DNA from 3 places in the Kitasatospora sp. NPDC058965 genome. Region 1 is predicted to be linked to each of the others. Evidence: riboswitches for the same ligand, from Rfam matches in the RefSeq annotation. Region 1 holds a riboswitch; each other region holds the start of a gene.
The links. A riboswitch is a leader RNA that binds a small molecule or an ion and turns the genes downstream of it on or off. The one in region 1 is predicted to bind cyclic di-AMP.
Positions count from the first base shown of each region.

Region 1 (4,674 bases):
GCGCAGCTCCGGCGCGAAGTCCAGCGTGCGCGGCCGGGTGTCGGGGTGCCAGGTGCGCAGCAGGTAGGCCTCGTCGCGCACCGCGAAGGCCGAGTAGCGCGAGCGCATCAACTGCTCCGCGGTGCTCGCCGGGGCGAGACCCCGGTGCAGCCTGCCGCAGCAGTCGGCGTAGGCGGCCGGCAGCCCGCACGGGCAGTCGACCGGGAGGGCGGGGGCGGTGCGGCGGCTGGTGCGTCGGGACATGGCCCCATTCTGACGGGCCGTGTCCCGACGCGGGCGCGCGGGTCAGGGGAGCTGGAGCTGCTGGCCCGGGAAGATCAGGTCGGGGTTGGTGCCGACCACGCCGACGTTGCCCTGGTAGAGGCCGTCCCAGCCGTCCAGGTGGTGGGCGTAGGCGATCCGGGACAGGCTGTCGCCGCTCTGCACCGTGTAGGTGTGGTCGCCCGGGGCGCCGGTCGGGTCGGGTGCGGTGGGCGCGGCCGGGGCGGGGGCCGACGGGGCGGGCGCGCCCGGCGCGGTGGGCGCGGCGGTGGCGGTCGGCGCCGGGGTGGTGCCGGGGGCCGTCGGGCTCGGGCTGGCCGGGGCGGGGGTCGCCGACGCGGTCGGCTGGGCGGGCGCGGGGGTGGCGGGTGCCGGCGTCGCGGTGGTGGGCTGGGTCGGGCTCTGGGTGCCGGTCGGCGCCGCGGTGGTGGGCGTGCTGGGAGTGGCGGGCGTGGTCGGGGTGACGGGCGCCGCGGGGGTCAGGGCTCCCGGCGCGGTCGCGCAGTTGCCCCAGGCGGTCGGCCCGAGGTCCGACAGCATCTGCTCGGCCACCGCGATCTGCTGCTCCCGGGTGGCGTGCGAGGGCACCGAGGCGTACTGGTCGCCGCCGTAGGCCAGCCACTGGCGCAGGGTCAGGTGCAGGCCGCCGTAGTAGCCGTCCCCGGCGTCGGCGACCCAGTTGCCGGCGGTCTCGCACTGGGCCACCGCGTCCCACTGGGTGGGCTCGGCGGCGTGCGCGCCGGTGGCGGTGAGCAGGGGGAGTGCCAGGCCCGCGCCGACGACGGTCGCCGTGGCGACCGCCTTGTCGGCCTGGGTGGGGCGGCGGTGGCGGCCGGGGCCGGAAAACACCATGCAGATGTCCCTCTCCGCACGCCTGCGAGGTGAGCTGTCGGGTTCGGGCCCAGAGAGTGGTCGGCCCGGCCGTCCCGTGCGGGACGGCTTCACCCCTAGCCGTGGGAGACGGCGTCGAAACTGGGTCCCCCGCCCCTGCCCAGAGGAGTCGTCGTGGTCCCGGGGGCGCGGTGGGCAGGATTCGGCGTTCCGCGTTCGGGGGCCCGGTGCAGTCCGGGTTGCCAGGGAGACTAGACGGATCATCATTCCGATAACAAGCTCGCATCGCATACGTCACACCAGCATCACCGAAGTCGTGCAGGAGAACCGCACGCTCCCTCAGCTGCCGGGGGGTCTGCGGACGGTCCGCGCACGGCCGGTGGGCGTGCACGTGCGCCGAGCCACCGTGCCTCCGGGGGCGGAAGGCACGGGGACTCGGCGCCCGTGGTCCAGGAGCTTCTTGAGCTGTCCCCGAGCCTGGCAGGTTCGGGCCGGCAAATCAACAGGTGTGGATGTGATTGCCGTTCAGATTCACATCAGCGAAGACCGATTGGGCCGGACGGATGGTCGCCGGTGACCCGCACCGGCGCGGGTCACGGCCCGGGCCCGGGAGCTGGGGCAGCGTCAGCAGCGCTCCTGTCGTCCCGAGAGAGGCCGCGCAGCCATGGTGTCCCTGTCCGGGTCCACAAGCAGTAAGGGCCGTCACGCGCTGCGCCGGGAGGTGGGCCTGGTCGGCCTGCTCTGGGCCTCGGTGGGCGCGATCATCGGTTCGGGCTGGCTGTTCGGCGCCGAGAAGGCGGTCAAAGCGGCCGGCCCCGCGGCGCTGCTCTCCTGGGGCATCGGGGCGGTGGCCATCGTGCTGCTGGCCCTGGTGCACGCCGAGCTGGGCGGCCTGTTCCCGGTGGCGGGCGGCACCGCCCGCTACCCGCACTACGCCTTCGGCGGCTTCGCGGGGATGAGCTTCGGCTGGTTCACCTGGCTGCAGGCGGCCACCATCGCGCCGATCGAGGTGCAGGCGATGCTGGGCTACGCCCGCCACTGGCACTGGGCGGACGGCTTCCAGAAGCACGACGGCACGCTGACCGCCTCCGGCTTCGCGGTGGCCGCCGCGCTGCTCGCGCTCTTCGTCGCCATCAACTTCCTGGGCGTCAAGTGGCTGGCCCACACCAACAGCGCCGCGACCTGGTGGAAGGTGGCGATCCCGGTGCTGACCATCGTGGTGCTGGGCGTCAAGGAGTTCCACGGCAGCAACTTCACCTCGCACGGCTTCGCGCCGTTCGGCGCCCGCGGGGTGCTCTCCGCGATCAGCACCAGCGGGGTGATCTTCGCGCTGCTCGGCTTCGAGCAGGCCATCCAGTGGGCCGGCGAGAGCACCCACCCGCGCCGCGACATCCCGCGCGCGGTGCTCGGCTCGGTGCTGATCGGCAGCGTGATCTACCTGCTGCTCCAGGTGGTCTTCATCGGGGCGCTGCCGGTGTCCAGCTTCGCCAACGGCTGGGGCGCGCTGGACTACCCGGGGATCAGCGGCCCGTTCGCCGGACTGGCCTCACTGATCGGCCTGGGCTGGCTGGCCACCGTGCTCTACATCGACGCGATCATCTCGCCCGCCGGCACCGGCCTGATCTACACCACCTCCAGCTCCCGGATCACCTACGGCCTGAGCCGCAACGGCTACGCGCCCGACGCGCTGCAGAGCACCGACCGGCGCGCGGTGCCCTGGGCCGGCCTGCTGATCGCCTTCGTGGCGGGCGTGCTCTGCTTCCTGCCGTTCCCCAGCTGGCAGCGGCTGGTCAGCTTCATCACCTCGGCGGTGGTGCTGATGTACGCCGGGGCGCCGCTGGCCTTCGGGGTCCTGCGCAAGCGGTTCCCGACCCTGGAGCGGCCCTACCGGCTGCCCGCCGGCGAGGTGATCTCCCCGCTCGCCTTCGTGGTGGCGGGCCTGGTCATCTACTGGTCCGGCTGGGACACCCTGTGGCGGCTCGGCGCCTCGATCCTGCTCGGCTACCTGCTGCTCGGCTCCTACGCCTGGTACGCGCGGGCCAAGGGGCTGCCCAACGCGCCCCGGATGGACTTCCGGGCCGGGCAGTGGCTGCCGGTCTACCTGGTCGGCATGGGGGTGATCTCCTGGCAGGGCCAGTTCGGTGTCGGGGCCACCAAGAACCTGGGCCTGTGGTGGGACATCGGGCTGGTCTCCGTCTTCTCGCTGGCCATCTACTACTGGGCGCTGGCGGTGGCGCTGCCGGTCGAGGAGATCGAGCGGAACATCTCCGACGTCGAGGTGCTGGACGCCGGCGGGCACTGACCGGCGCGTGAAGTTGGCCGCGGCCCGGAGCGCCGCGGCGGCGGCGGACGGCCGGTCGGTACAGGATGGTCGCAGGTAGACCGGGCGAGGTGGACGACTTTGGACGACTCCCGCTTCCCGTTCCTCGACGGCGTGGCAGGGGTGCTGGTCGACGGCGGTGGCAGGATCCTGGACTGCACGGCCGCGGCCGAGCGGGTGCTGGCGCTGCCCGCGACCGCGCTGCGCGGGCGGCCGGTGCGCGAGCTGCTGGCGGGCCCCGCCGAGGGCGGCCGGGACGGCGAGCCCGGGCCGGGGGCCGGCTGGCTCGGCCGGGCCACCGTGCGCACCGGCGACGGGCAGGTGGTGGACGTCGAGCTGCGGGTGCTGACGCTGCGCGCGGCAGCCCCCGGGGACCGCTCGGCGGCCCGGTTCGTGGTGCTCGGCGCACCCGGCGAGACCGCCGACCGCTGGCAGCAGGACCAGGCGTTCTCCCGCGAGCTGTTCCTGCAGGACCGGTTCGGGCTGGCGGTCTTCGACGAGGAGCTCAACCTGGTGCGGACCAACGCGCACCTGCTGCCGTACTCCGGCATCCCCACCGACCTGCGCGGCACCAGCCTGCGCGACCTGCTGCAGCCGGTGGACGCCGAGGCGGTCGAGGCGCACCTGCGCGAGGTGCTGCGGACCGGGCAGCCGCTGGTGCTGGCCGAGGAGCTCGCGCGCACCGTGGTCGACCCGCGCAGCGGGCGGATGCTGGCGATCTCCGCGTTCCGGTTGCAGGACCCGGAGGGCCGGGTGATCGGCGTGACCGCGCTGTTCAGCGACATCACCGAGCAGTACCTGGCCCGCCGACGGCTCGCCCTGCTGCACGAGGCCACCGCCGCGGCCGCCCACTCGCTCTCGGTCGGCGAGAGCGCGCAGCACCTGGCCGCCGTGCTGGCCCAGGGCTTCGCGGACGCCGCCGTGGTGGAGCTGGCCGCCGCCGTCTTCACCGGCGGGGAGCCGCTGCCGGACGCCGACGGCCGGCTGCTGCTGCGCCGCACCGGGGTGGCCGGCCCGCCCGAGGCGGTGCCCGCCGCCGGGGACACCGTGCTGGTCGGCGCGGAGGGCGACACCGAACCCGAGGACCCGGTCGACGCCTGGAGCATCCGGGTGCCGCTGGTGGCCCGGGGCGTGCTGCTCGGCCGGATCTGGGTGCGGCGGGACCGTTGGAAGGACGCGTACGAGGAGGACGACCGGGTGCTGATGCGGGAGATCGCCTCCCGTGCCGCGCTGGCCCTGGACAACGCGCGCCGCTACACCCG
Region 1 covers NZ_JBHYKG010000313.1:4,269-8,942, reverse strand. Annotated here, with positions in the region: gene ACFW1A_RS33705 (YchJ family protein) at 1-243, opposite strand, end outside; gene ACFW1A_RS33700 (transglycosylase family protein) at 286-1,113, opposite strand; cyclic di-AMP (ydaO/yuaA leader) riboswitch at 1,119-1,277, opposite strand; gene ACFW1A_RS33695 (APC family permease) at 1,757-3,394, shown strand; gene ACFW1A_RS33690 (SpoIIE family protein phosphatase) at 3,494-4,674, shown strand, end outside.

Region 2 (4,674 bases), on a different contig from region 1:
GTTGCGCGGGCCAGCCGACGGCGTGCGAACGCCCGTAGGCCGCTCCCCGGGAGAGGTGGGGGAGCGGCCTACGGGCGCGACTGGCGAGCGGGGATCAGACCCGGCCGGCGAAGTCCGGGGTGTAGTTCGCGATGGTCTCGTACTTCACGCCCGCGCTCGGGTTGGCGGCCTCGACGTACTTGCCGCCACCGATGTACAGGCCCACGTGGTACACGCCCGAGGCGCTGCCGTTGTTGGACCAGAAGAGCAGGTCGCCCGGCTGCAGGTTGTTCAGCGAGACCCGGGTGGTGGCCGCGGCCTGGTCGGCGGCGACGCGCGGGATGGAGATGCCCGCGTTGGCCATCGCGGCCTGGGTCAGGCCGGAGCAGTCCCAGCCGCCGTTGCCGGTGCCGCCCCAGATGTACGCCTGGCCGACCTTGGACTCGGCGAAGGAGATCGCCGCGGCGAACGCGCCGGAGGCCGGCTGCGCGGCAGCGGTGGCGCTGGTGGTGCGGACCGACGGGGCGGACGGGGTGGTCGCCGGGGCGTCGGTGCTGTCGTCGTTGCCGGCCGGCGCGGCCGGGGCCGGGGTGGCGACCGAGACGGTGCCCAGGACCAGCTGCTGGCCCGGGTAGATCCAGTCCGGACCCTGGGGCAGCGCGGCCTTGTTCAGGTCGTACAGCTTCTGCCAGCCGCCGTCCACGTGGTGGCTCTGCGCGATGGTGGACAGCCAGTCACCCTGGACCACGGTGTAGGTCTCGGTCTTGGTGGTGGTGGCCGGCTGGGCGGCCGGGGCCGCGTCCTGCGAGGCGGTGTGGCGGCGGTCCGAGTGGCTCTGGGCGGTGCCCTGCCAGGACTGCGAGCCGCTGTTCTGGGACTGCTGGGCCGGCTGGGCCTGCTGCTGGGCCGGGGCGCTGGTGTCGACCTGCGGGGCGGCGCCGCCGCGGGTCAGGCCCGCCTCGACGGAGCAGACCGGCCAGGCGCCGGGGCCCTGGTCGGCGAGGACCTTCTCGGCCACCGCGATCTGCTGGTCCTTGGTGGCCAGGTTCGCCTCGGAGGCGTACTGGTGGCCGCCGTAGGCCGCCCAGGTGGAGGAGGTGAACTGCAGGCCGCCGTAGAAGCCGTTGCCGGTGTTGATCGACCAGTTGTTGGTCGACTCGCAGGCGGCGACCTTGTCCCAGACCGAGACGGGGGCGGCGGAAGCGGTGGTGGCGGTGATGCACGGCAGCGCCAGGCCGAGGCCGAGCAGACCGGTGGCGGCGATCGCACGCTTGGCGTTGCGAGCGGGACGGTTCGTTGCGGTCGTGGGCAGCATGAAGACGCGTTCCTCTCCTACGCCTGCGAGGTGAGCTGTCGGATTCGGGCTGGAGTTGCCCGGCCGTGCTGAGCACGGCTTCACCCCTAGCCCGGTGCTCCGGTCGATGACCGGCGCCCGGGCGGCTTACCTGGTTCCCCCGCTCCTGCCGTGGTGCGTTTTCGCGCTGCCAGCAGTGCCGGTGGCAGGACTCGGCGTCCGGCCCGCTGGGTCCGTGTGACCACGAACGGGGAGCACGTTAGACAGGCATAAGTTGATTCCGCAAACAGCTGTGAGCGCGGTCACACGGGCTTCACTAACCTCACAAGATCGAGGATCATGCACAGCTGATGCACCGTCGCCGAACGCATGGGCAAGTGCCCCCACCTGCCGTGCAGTTGCCGCCGTTTCAGGGTGACGGGCCGTCGGCCCGAGGGGCCTTCACAAAGCCTTCACGACGTCCGTTTCCGGGCCCGCCGAGGCCCTGTCGGGGTCCGCCCCGGGGGTGCAGTTACCGTTTCGAGACCAAAGTCGACTCGCCCTCAGATGTCCGTTTTGCCCCCGGGTTGGCACTCCGTCAGCACCCGCAGGCCCGCTCTGCCGGCCTGGGTCGGCACCCGTCGGCCCGCCCTGCCGGCGCGCGTCGGCACCCGTCGGCCCTGTCCCGTCGGCCCCGTCCCGTCGGCCCTGTCCCGTCGGTCCGCCCTGCCGGCACCCGTCGGTCCGGCCCGGACCGGGCGGCCGGGAACGACGCAGGCCCCGCGGCCGCCCAGGGGCGGCCACGGGGCCTGCGGGGTCCGTCAGTGGTGGATCAGGCCTGCTCGGCCGCCTCCGCCTGCTCGACGGCCTGCTCCGGCTCCTCCTCCAGCGGCGGCGGCAGCAGGGCCGGCAGCACGGCGAGGTACGTCGAGGCGGCCAGCTGACCCACCGTGGGGTAGGCGCCGACCGGGGCCGCGCTCGGGCAGCCGGTCTCCTCGGTGGCGGCCAGCAGCAGCTCGGCCGAGACCTCGGGGCCGATCACCAGCGGGGCCAGCGCCGGGCGCTGCGCACCGGTGGCGCGCAGGTGCTCGACGGCGGCGGCCACCGAGCCGGGCACGTCCAGGGCGGCGGCGACCACCGGGACGGCCAGGCGGGCGGCGAGCAGCACGCCGGTGATCCCGGCGGCCGCCGCCGCGTCCTCGCCGCCGGCCGTGGTCAGCACGACGCCGTCGGCGGCGGTGGCGATGGCGAACAGGCGGGCCCGGTCGGCGCGGGCCAGCCCGGCCTCGGACAGCCGGACGTGGACCGCCTCGGCCAGCAGCGGGTGCGGGCCGAGCGGGTCGGTGACCACGGCGCCGGCCTGGGCGGCCAGCTGCTGCAGGTGGCCGACGTAGGCGTGCGGGCCGGGCAGCAGCGGCACCAGCACCGGTGCCGGCAGGCCGGCCTCGGCGGCGGCGACCAGCAGTTCCTCGACGGTCGGGCGGGGGCGATCGGTGACCGGCGAGTACTCGACCGGCTCGCCGGCCTCGCCCTCGGCCCGGTCGGCGGCGTCGGTGGCGGCCTCCGTGCTCGCGGCGCTGCGCAGCCAGCCGGCCACGACCTCGATGCCCGGCTGCTCGCCGCGGATCACCGAGACCAGCTCGTCCACCACGGCGACCGTCTCCGGCGTCGCCTCGGCGGGGACGGCGAGCACCAGCGTCGGGGCGCCGACCGGCACCTCGGGGCGCTCGGGGCGGCGGTGGCGCCCCCGTGCACGGGAGCCGGGCGTGCGGACGGGCAGCGGGGCGCCCGGGATGGCTGCAGTGCTCATGGCGCAGAATCGTAGGACATGGCCGCGATCACTCCGCATCCGGCTGCCGCTCACGGCCTCCGAGCCGGACAAGTCGGCCGAATTCCGGCAGTTCCTCGACCCGGCCGGGCAGATGTGACGGAGTGTGAGGGTCTCGCTGCGAAGTTGATCACGAGTCCTCACTGTCAACGGGTTGAACCGGCCAGGCTCGTTGTGCGTCCAACCCACCAGCGGTGACGGTCGCCCAGCTGATTCGCCCTCATCTGTCCCGTTCTGCCCGGCAGCAGACCCCTCCCAGGGGGCACTCTGTCACCTCGGGTACAAGTGCGTGCACGCGCAAAATCACATGCCGATGCACGTGCATTAGCGTTATCATTACGACAAGTAAGGCATTCGCGCTGCCCATACGAGCCGGAGGCGGCCGGCGGTCGGAGCGGACGAGCGCCGAGCGGTTCGATCACTCCAGCGCTCTCTGGGAGATTCCTATGCACCACACGTACAACGGCATGGCGGCCAGCGACCTGGAGGGCGTGGTCTGGCAGAAGAGCCGGCACAGCAACTCCAAGGGCAACTGCGTGGAGTTCGCCGCCCTCCCCGGGGGCGCCGTCGCCATGCGCAACTCCCGCTTCCCGGACGGCCCGGCACTCGTCTACACCCGGGACGAGATCGAGGCCATGCTGCTCGGGGTGAAGGACGGCGAGTTCGACCACCTGGTGGCCTGACCCGGGCGGCGCGAGCACGGGACCAGGAGACGCCGTCGTGGTGGCAGCCGCGACGGCGTTCGGCATTGGGCCGGCCGCGGTCGAACGCCGGGCCCGGTCGGTCGAACACCGGCTGCGGCGCGGGCGGGGACTCCCACGGGAACGACGGAACGCCGCGCCAGGGCGCGGCGTTCGGGGCATTGCGGAAGGCTCCTAGGCGGAGCGGCGGTGGCGGCCGATCGACCCGAGGTCGGGTATCAGTGAGGCGCCGGCCATGGACGGGGTGTCAGGGGCCTGGAAGAGCGCCCAGACCACCTTCCCCGTCCCCGAGGCCAGCGGGTGCCAGCCCCAGGAGTTGCTGAACGAGTCCACCAGGTGCAGGCCGCGGCCGGACTCGGCGACGAAGTCGGCCTCCCGGGTGACCGGTCCCGCGCTGCTCGGATCGCTGACGGCGCACACCAGTTGGGGAGCCCGGTGGACCAGGCTGATCCGGATCGGCAGTCGGCCGTCGGCGCTCTGTCCGGGGCCGGCCTGGATCGGGAAGCCCGGGCGCCCGACGCCGCCCGGCAGGTCCGCGGAGGTCGGCTCGCCGATCGCGTGCCGCAGTGCGTTGGTCACCAACTCCGAGGCCACCAGGGCCACGTCGTCGAAGAGGTCGTCGAGGCCCCAGCGGTGCAGGCTGGTCCGGGCGAAGTCGCGTGCGGTGCGTACCGCGTCATAGCGAGGGGGGAGCGTGCAGGTCGCCACGTCAGGATCGACGGCCACAGCCGTACCTGTGCCCATGAAGAGCTCCTCCCATAAGGGGGCGGACACGGCTGGACCCGGCGGGGTCATGCCGGTCACCTCCGACTCGCTCGGCCGCTTCGCCAGCGCCGCGACCAAGTGCGTGGGGTCGACAGCGATGCCCGCGGGACTGCCACAGGGGGCGTGCA
Region 2 covers NZ_JBHYKG010000399.1:180-4,853, forward strand. Annotated here, with positions in the region: gene ACFW1A_RS36785 (transglycosylase family protein) at 95-1,294, opposite strand; cyclic di-AMP (ydaO/yuaA leader) riboswitch at 1,302-1,460, opposite strand; gene ACFW1A_RS36790 (sirohydrochlorin chelatase) at 2,085-3,062, opposite strand; gene ACFW1A_RS36795 (DUF397 domain-containing protein) at 3,527-3,763, shown strand; gene ACFW1A_RS36800 (ATP-binding protein) at 3,956-4,525, opposite strand.
Region 2: it holds a riboswitch for cyclic di-AMP, as region 1 does, so the genes downstream of both, ACFW1A_RS36785 (transglycosylase family protein) here and ACFW1A_RS33700 (transglycosylase family protein) in region 1, are expected to answer to the same signal.

Region 3 (4,674 bases), on a different contig from region 1:
AGCAGCAGCGCCAGCACCGGCAGGCCGAGCGCGGTCACCAGGGTCCCGGCGCCGAGCGCGAACAGGGTCAGCACCCAGCAGAAGCCGACCGCGGCGACGGGCAGCGAGCCGGCGACGTAGGCCAGCTCCCGGGAGGCCTGCCGGGCCCGGGCCCGGCCCCTGCTGCCGGCGGCGGGCGGGTCGTAGTCGTGGAGGTCGGGTGCCGTGGTCGAGGTCATGCCCCCAATCTGCCCGCCGGCCCCGGCCGCCGGGAATGGCGCTGCCCGGCGGACCCGGGGTGGGGTTAACCCCCCTGCGGCCGCCACTCGTGTGCGAGCAGCGAGTACTGCAGTGCGTCGTGCCAGCTCTCCCGCAGGTAGAGGTCGTCCCGGATCCGGCCCTCCAGTTGGAAGCCGACCTTGCGCAGCACCCGGGCCGACGCCAGGTTGGCCGGGTCCAGCCGGGCCGCCAGCCGGTGCAGGCCCAGCTCGCCGAAGCCGAAGCCGCAGAGCAGCCGGGTGATCTCGGTGGCGTAGCCCAGGCCCCAGGCGTCGCGCCGCAGCGCGTACCCGATGAAGGCGGCCTTCTGGCTCTCCGCGCCCTCGACGCCGAGCACCGCGTTGCCGAGCGGGACGGCGTCCTCGCCCTGCTCGGTCAGGGTGACGGCCAGCCGGAAGACGGTCCGCGGCTCCTTCTCGGCCTCCTCCAGGTAGAGGGCGACCTGGTCGGCGCAGTCCTCCCGGTCGCGCGGCTCGAACGGGAGGTAGCGCGCGGTCTCCGGATCGCCGAAGATCGCGTGCAGCGCGTCGATGTCGCGCGGCACGTGGTGGAACTCACGGATCGTCAGCCGTGGCCCGGTGAGCAGGACGGGGTGCATGGCAGGTACGGTAACGGCCGCGCGAGCGGTTACGGTACCTGCCATGGACACCGAGGACCTGCGGCTCGCCCCCCGGCCGCACACCGCTGAGCTGCTGCGTTGGGCCGAGGAGCAGGGCCTGGAGCCGGTTCCCGAGGGCCCGCTGAACGCGGTGCTGACGCTGCTCGAACTGGGTGACGCCAAGGTGTACGAGGGCGTCCCCGAACTCACCTCACCACTGCTGCAGGAGCTGCTGTACGAGCGGATCCACCTCTACGTGCAACCCGGCCCCGGCCAGGACCCGCTGGCCTACGGCGCGGCGGTGCGGCTGCTGATCGACCACCAGCGGGCGGCCAAGCGGCTCAACGCCAAGCGGCAGCAACGGCTGCACGAGGAGGCGCAGTGGCAGGGCGAGCTGCTGGCCGACCTGCTGCGCCGCCCGCACCTGCTCACCTGGCCGCGGCTGTACGCGCTGCTGCTCTGGCAGCACGGGGTGGACACCGCCGACCCGGCCGCGGTGCGGGCCTTCCTGGACGGCTACCGGGCACTGGCGGAGCCGGAGCGGCTGGCGCTGCTGGCCGGCCTCGACCGGCTGGACCAGCCGGAGGGCGCGGCCGGCTGGACCGAGGGCGTGCTGCTGGCGATCGGGATGGCCACCGACGGCGGCCGGCTGCTGGTGGAGAACCGGTTGATGCAGCGCAGCTACCGCAACCTGGCCGGACTGAACGCCCTCGGCCTGCCGATGCCCGAGGAGCTGGCCGGCGACTACCCGGCCTTCGAGGCGGCGGTGCAGGCCGAGGCGCTGCGGCTGCTCGGCGAGTGGACCGTCCCCGGCCTGCCCGAGCTGCTGCTGACGGAGTACCGGGACCTGGCCCCCGAGCCGGACGGGGACCAGGTGGACCAGTACGTGATCGACCGCGGCCTGGTCGAGCTGCCCGACCTGGCCGAGTGGGACGGGGACGCTACAGCGTGACCCCGCCGGCCGCCAGCCACTGCGCCGGGTCCACCGGGGCGCCGCCGCCGGGACGGACCTCCAGGTGCAGGTGCGGGCGGGTGGCGCTGCCGGTGGTGCCGACCCGGCCGAGCTCCGCGCCGGCGGCCACCGGGCCGGCCGGGACGGTGATCGAGGCGAGCTGGCAGTACCAGATCTCGGTGCCGTCGGGCAGGGTCTGGATCACCCGGTAGCCGTGCACGCCGGTCCAGCCGGCCGAGCTGACGGTGCCGCCGGCCACCGCGAGCACCGGGGCACCGGCCGGGGCGGCCAGGTCCAGGCCGGTCTGCAGCTGGGCCCACGGCGAGGCGGCGGCGGCCAGCGTCCAGGCGGCCAGCGGGGCCTGCAGGTCGAGCGGGGCGTCGGTGGACTGCGGGGCGACGGCCTGCACCGGCTGGACCACCTGCACGGCCTGCAGCGGCTGCACGGCCGGGGTGGACCGGACCGGCGGGGCCGGCTGGGGCTGCTGGGCGGCGCGCTTGGCGGCGGCCTCGTGCGCGGCCTCCAAGCGGGCGGCCTCCTCGGCGGCGGTGCGCTGGTCGGCCTGCTGCTGGATCCGGGCGGCCAGGGCCAGGCCGGGGTCGGCGCCCTGCGGGCCGCTCTCCTCGGTGGCGACCATGGCGGGCGCGGGCGCGGCGGCCTGGGCGGCGGTGGCGCCGATGCCGGTGGTGGCGCCCAGCGCGGCGGCCATCGCGGTCACGCCGAGCACCGGGGAACCGGGGCGGGACTGGCGCGGCAGCCGGTGCCGGGAGTTCTCGTCGGTGGTGCCCGGGTGGTCGAGCAGGGCCGGGGTGTGCGTCGACGCCACGGAGGCGTGCTCCTTTCCTTCCGTCTCGCCTACCGGGTTAGCTGACGGGTTCGGAGCAGGAAGGTCTCCTACGGACCGGTGCGGGCCGGTCCGATTCACCCCAAGGAACGGTGGTTCCCCGGCTCCCGGGCCGCCCTTCGGACGGCCCTGCGGATTAGGCGACGGCGCACGGTGCCGTCTGGGTACGGCGTTGCCGACCGCGCTGCGTTATTGAAATTTAATCCCAGAGGCCCGCGATTCCAAGCGCTCCCCGCGGGATTGTCGCAGCCTCACCTTGAGTGTCCGGTTGAGTACACGTACTCAGGTGCCGAGGGCCGGAGTTGGCGATTCTTCAGGCATGACTTCTCCAGTGTTGCCGAGAACCACCTCGGCCTACTACGTGCAGGCGGTCCTCTCCTTCGCGCTCGCCGCCGGCGGCCTCGCGCTGGGCATCGCCTACCTGCCGGTCAGCGCCTGGATGCGGGCCTTCCTGGCGCTCGGCCTGCTCTACACGGTCACCTCCGCCTTCACCCTCGCCAAGGTGATCCGGGACCGCCAGGAAACCGGCGAGCTGGTGAACCGGGTCGACCAGGCCCGGCTGGAGCGGCTGCTGGCCGAGCACGACCCGTTCCGGGTCGACGGCTAGGCCCGGGCCGCCCGAGGGACTTGACGGCTAAGGCTATTAGCCATAGCTTTGTGGATGTCGGCAGCGGCCGGCACCGCCGAAGGTCCGTCAGTCCAGGAGGAAGCCGTGCACACGCTCACCGCCCCGCAGACCCAGTACCTGCAGCTCCCCGGCGGCACCATCGCCTTCGACGACACGGTCGAGGGCACCGGCCACCCGGTCCTGCTGCTCCCCGGCATGCTCGACTCCCGGGCCTCCTACCGGCACCTGCGCCCGCTGCTCGTCGCCGCCGGCCGCCGGGTGATCACCATGGACCTGCGCGGCTTCGGCGAGTCCTCGATCGACTGGGACGACTACAGCCCGGCCGCCGCCGCCCACGACGCGCTGGCCCTGCTGGACCACCTGGGCGTCGAGCAGGCCGTGCTGGCCGGCAACTCCTACACCGGCGCCAGCATCGTCAAGGCGGCGGCCCTGGCCCCCGAGCGGGTGGCCGGCCTGGTGCTGATCGACGCGTTCGTCGAGAACGTGCCGCCGACCGTGCTGGGCCTCGCGATGCTCCGCCTGCTGGGCGCGGCGCTGCTCGCCTCCCCGAAGGTGTGGGGCTACTACCTGAACAAGATGGCCTACCCGGGCGGCGCGACCGAGGAGATCGCCGCCTACAACGCCGGCCTGGTGGCGGCGCTGCGCACCCCGGGCCGCAAGCGGGCCACCCGCGGCCAGGTCGGCGGCAACGCCGCGCCGGAGGGCTGGTGCGAGGGCGTCGAGGTGCCGACCCTGGTGCTGATGGGCAGCAAGGACCCCGACTTCCCCGACCCGGAGCTGGTGGCGGACCGTCAGGTCAAGGCGCTGAACGGCCGTAAGGTGATGATCCAGGGCGCCGGCCACTACCCCCACGCCCAGTCCCCGCAGGCCGTCGCCGACGCCGTGCTCCCGTTCCTCACCGAGGTGGCCTGATGCCCCGAGCCGGACTCAACCCCGACGCCGTGGTCGACCACGCGCTCGCGCTGATCGACGCGGAGGGCCCCGACGCCCTCACCCTGGCCGGCGTGGCCCAGCTGGCCGGGGTGGCCGCCCCCTCGCTCTACAAGCACGTGCCCGGCGGCCTGGCCGGACTGCGCCGGCTGATCGCGATCCGGGTCACCAAGGACTTGGCCGCCCGGCTGCGGTCGGCGACCGACGGACTGACCGGCGACGCCGCGGTGGAGGCGCTGCTGCGGGCCTACCACGGCTTCGCACTGGAGCACCCGCGCCGCTACGCCGCACTGCCGCAGGCCCCCTCGGCCGCCGACGACGAACTGCTCGGGGCCGCCACCGCCCTGGTCGGGGCGATCTTCCAGGTGCTGGAGGGGTACGGGATCGAGGACTCCGAGGCGGTGCACGCGACCCGCACCGTGCGCGCGCTGGCGCACGGGTTCGCCGCCCTCACCATCGGGGGA
Region 3 covers NZ_JBHYKG010000045.1:22,367-27,040, reverse strand. Annotated here, with positions in the region: gene ACFW1A_RS10735 (sensor domain-containing protein) at 1-218, opposite strand, end outside; gene ACFW1A_RS10730 (GNAT family N-acetyltransferase) at 284-856, opposite strand; gene ACFW1A_RS10725 (hypothetical protein) at 900-1,808, shown strand; gene ACFW1A_RS10720 (M23 family metallopeptidase) at 1,798-2,634, opposite strand; cyclic di-AMP (ydaO/yuaA leader) riboswitch at 2,646-2,805, opposite strand; gene ACFW1A_RS10715 (YiaA/YiaB family inner membrane protein) at 2,972-3,259, shown strand; gene ACFW1A_RS10710 (alpha/beta fold hydrolase) at 3,365-4,192, shown strand; gene ACFW1A_RS10705 (TetR/AcrR family transcriptional regulator) at 4,192-4,674, shown strand, end outside.
Region 3: it holds a riboswitch for cyclic di-AMP, as region 1 does, so the genes downstream of both, ACFW1A_RS10720 (M23 family metallopeptidase) here and ACFW1A_RS33700 (transglycosylase family protein) in region 1, are expected to answer to the same signal.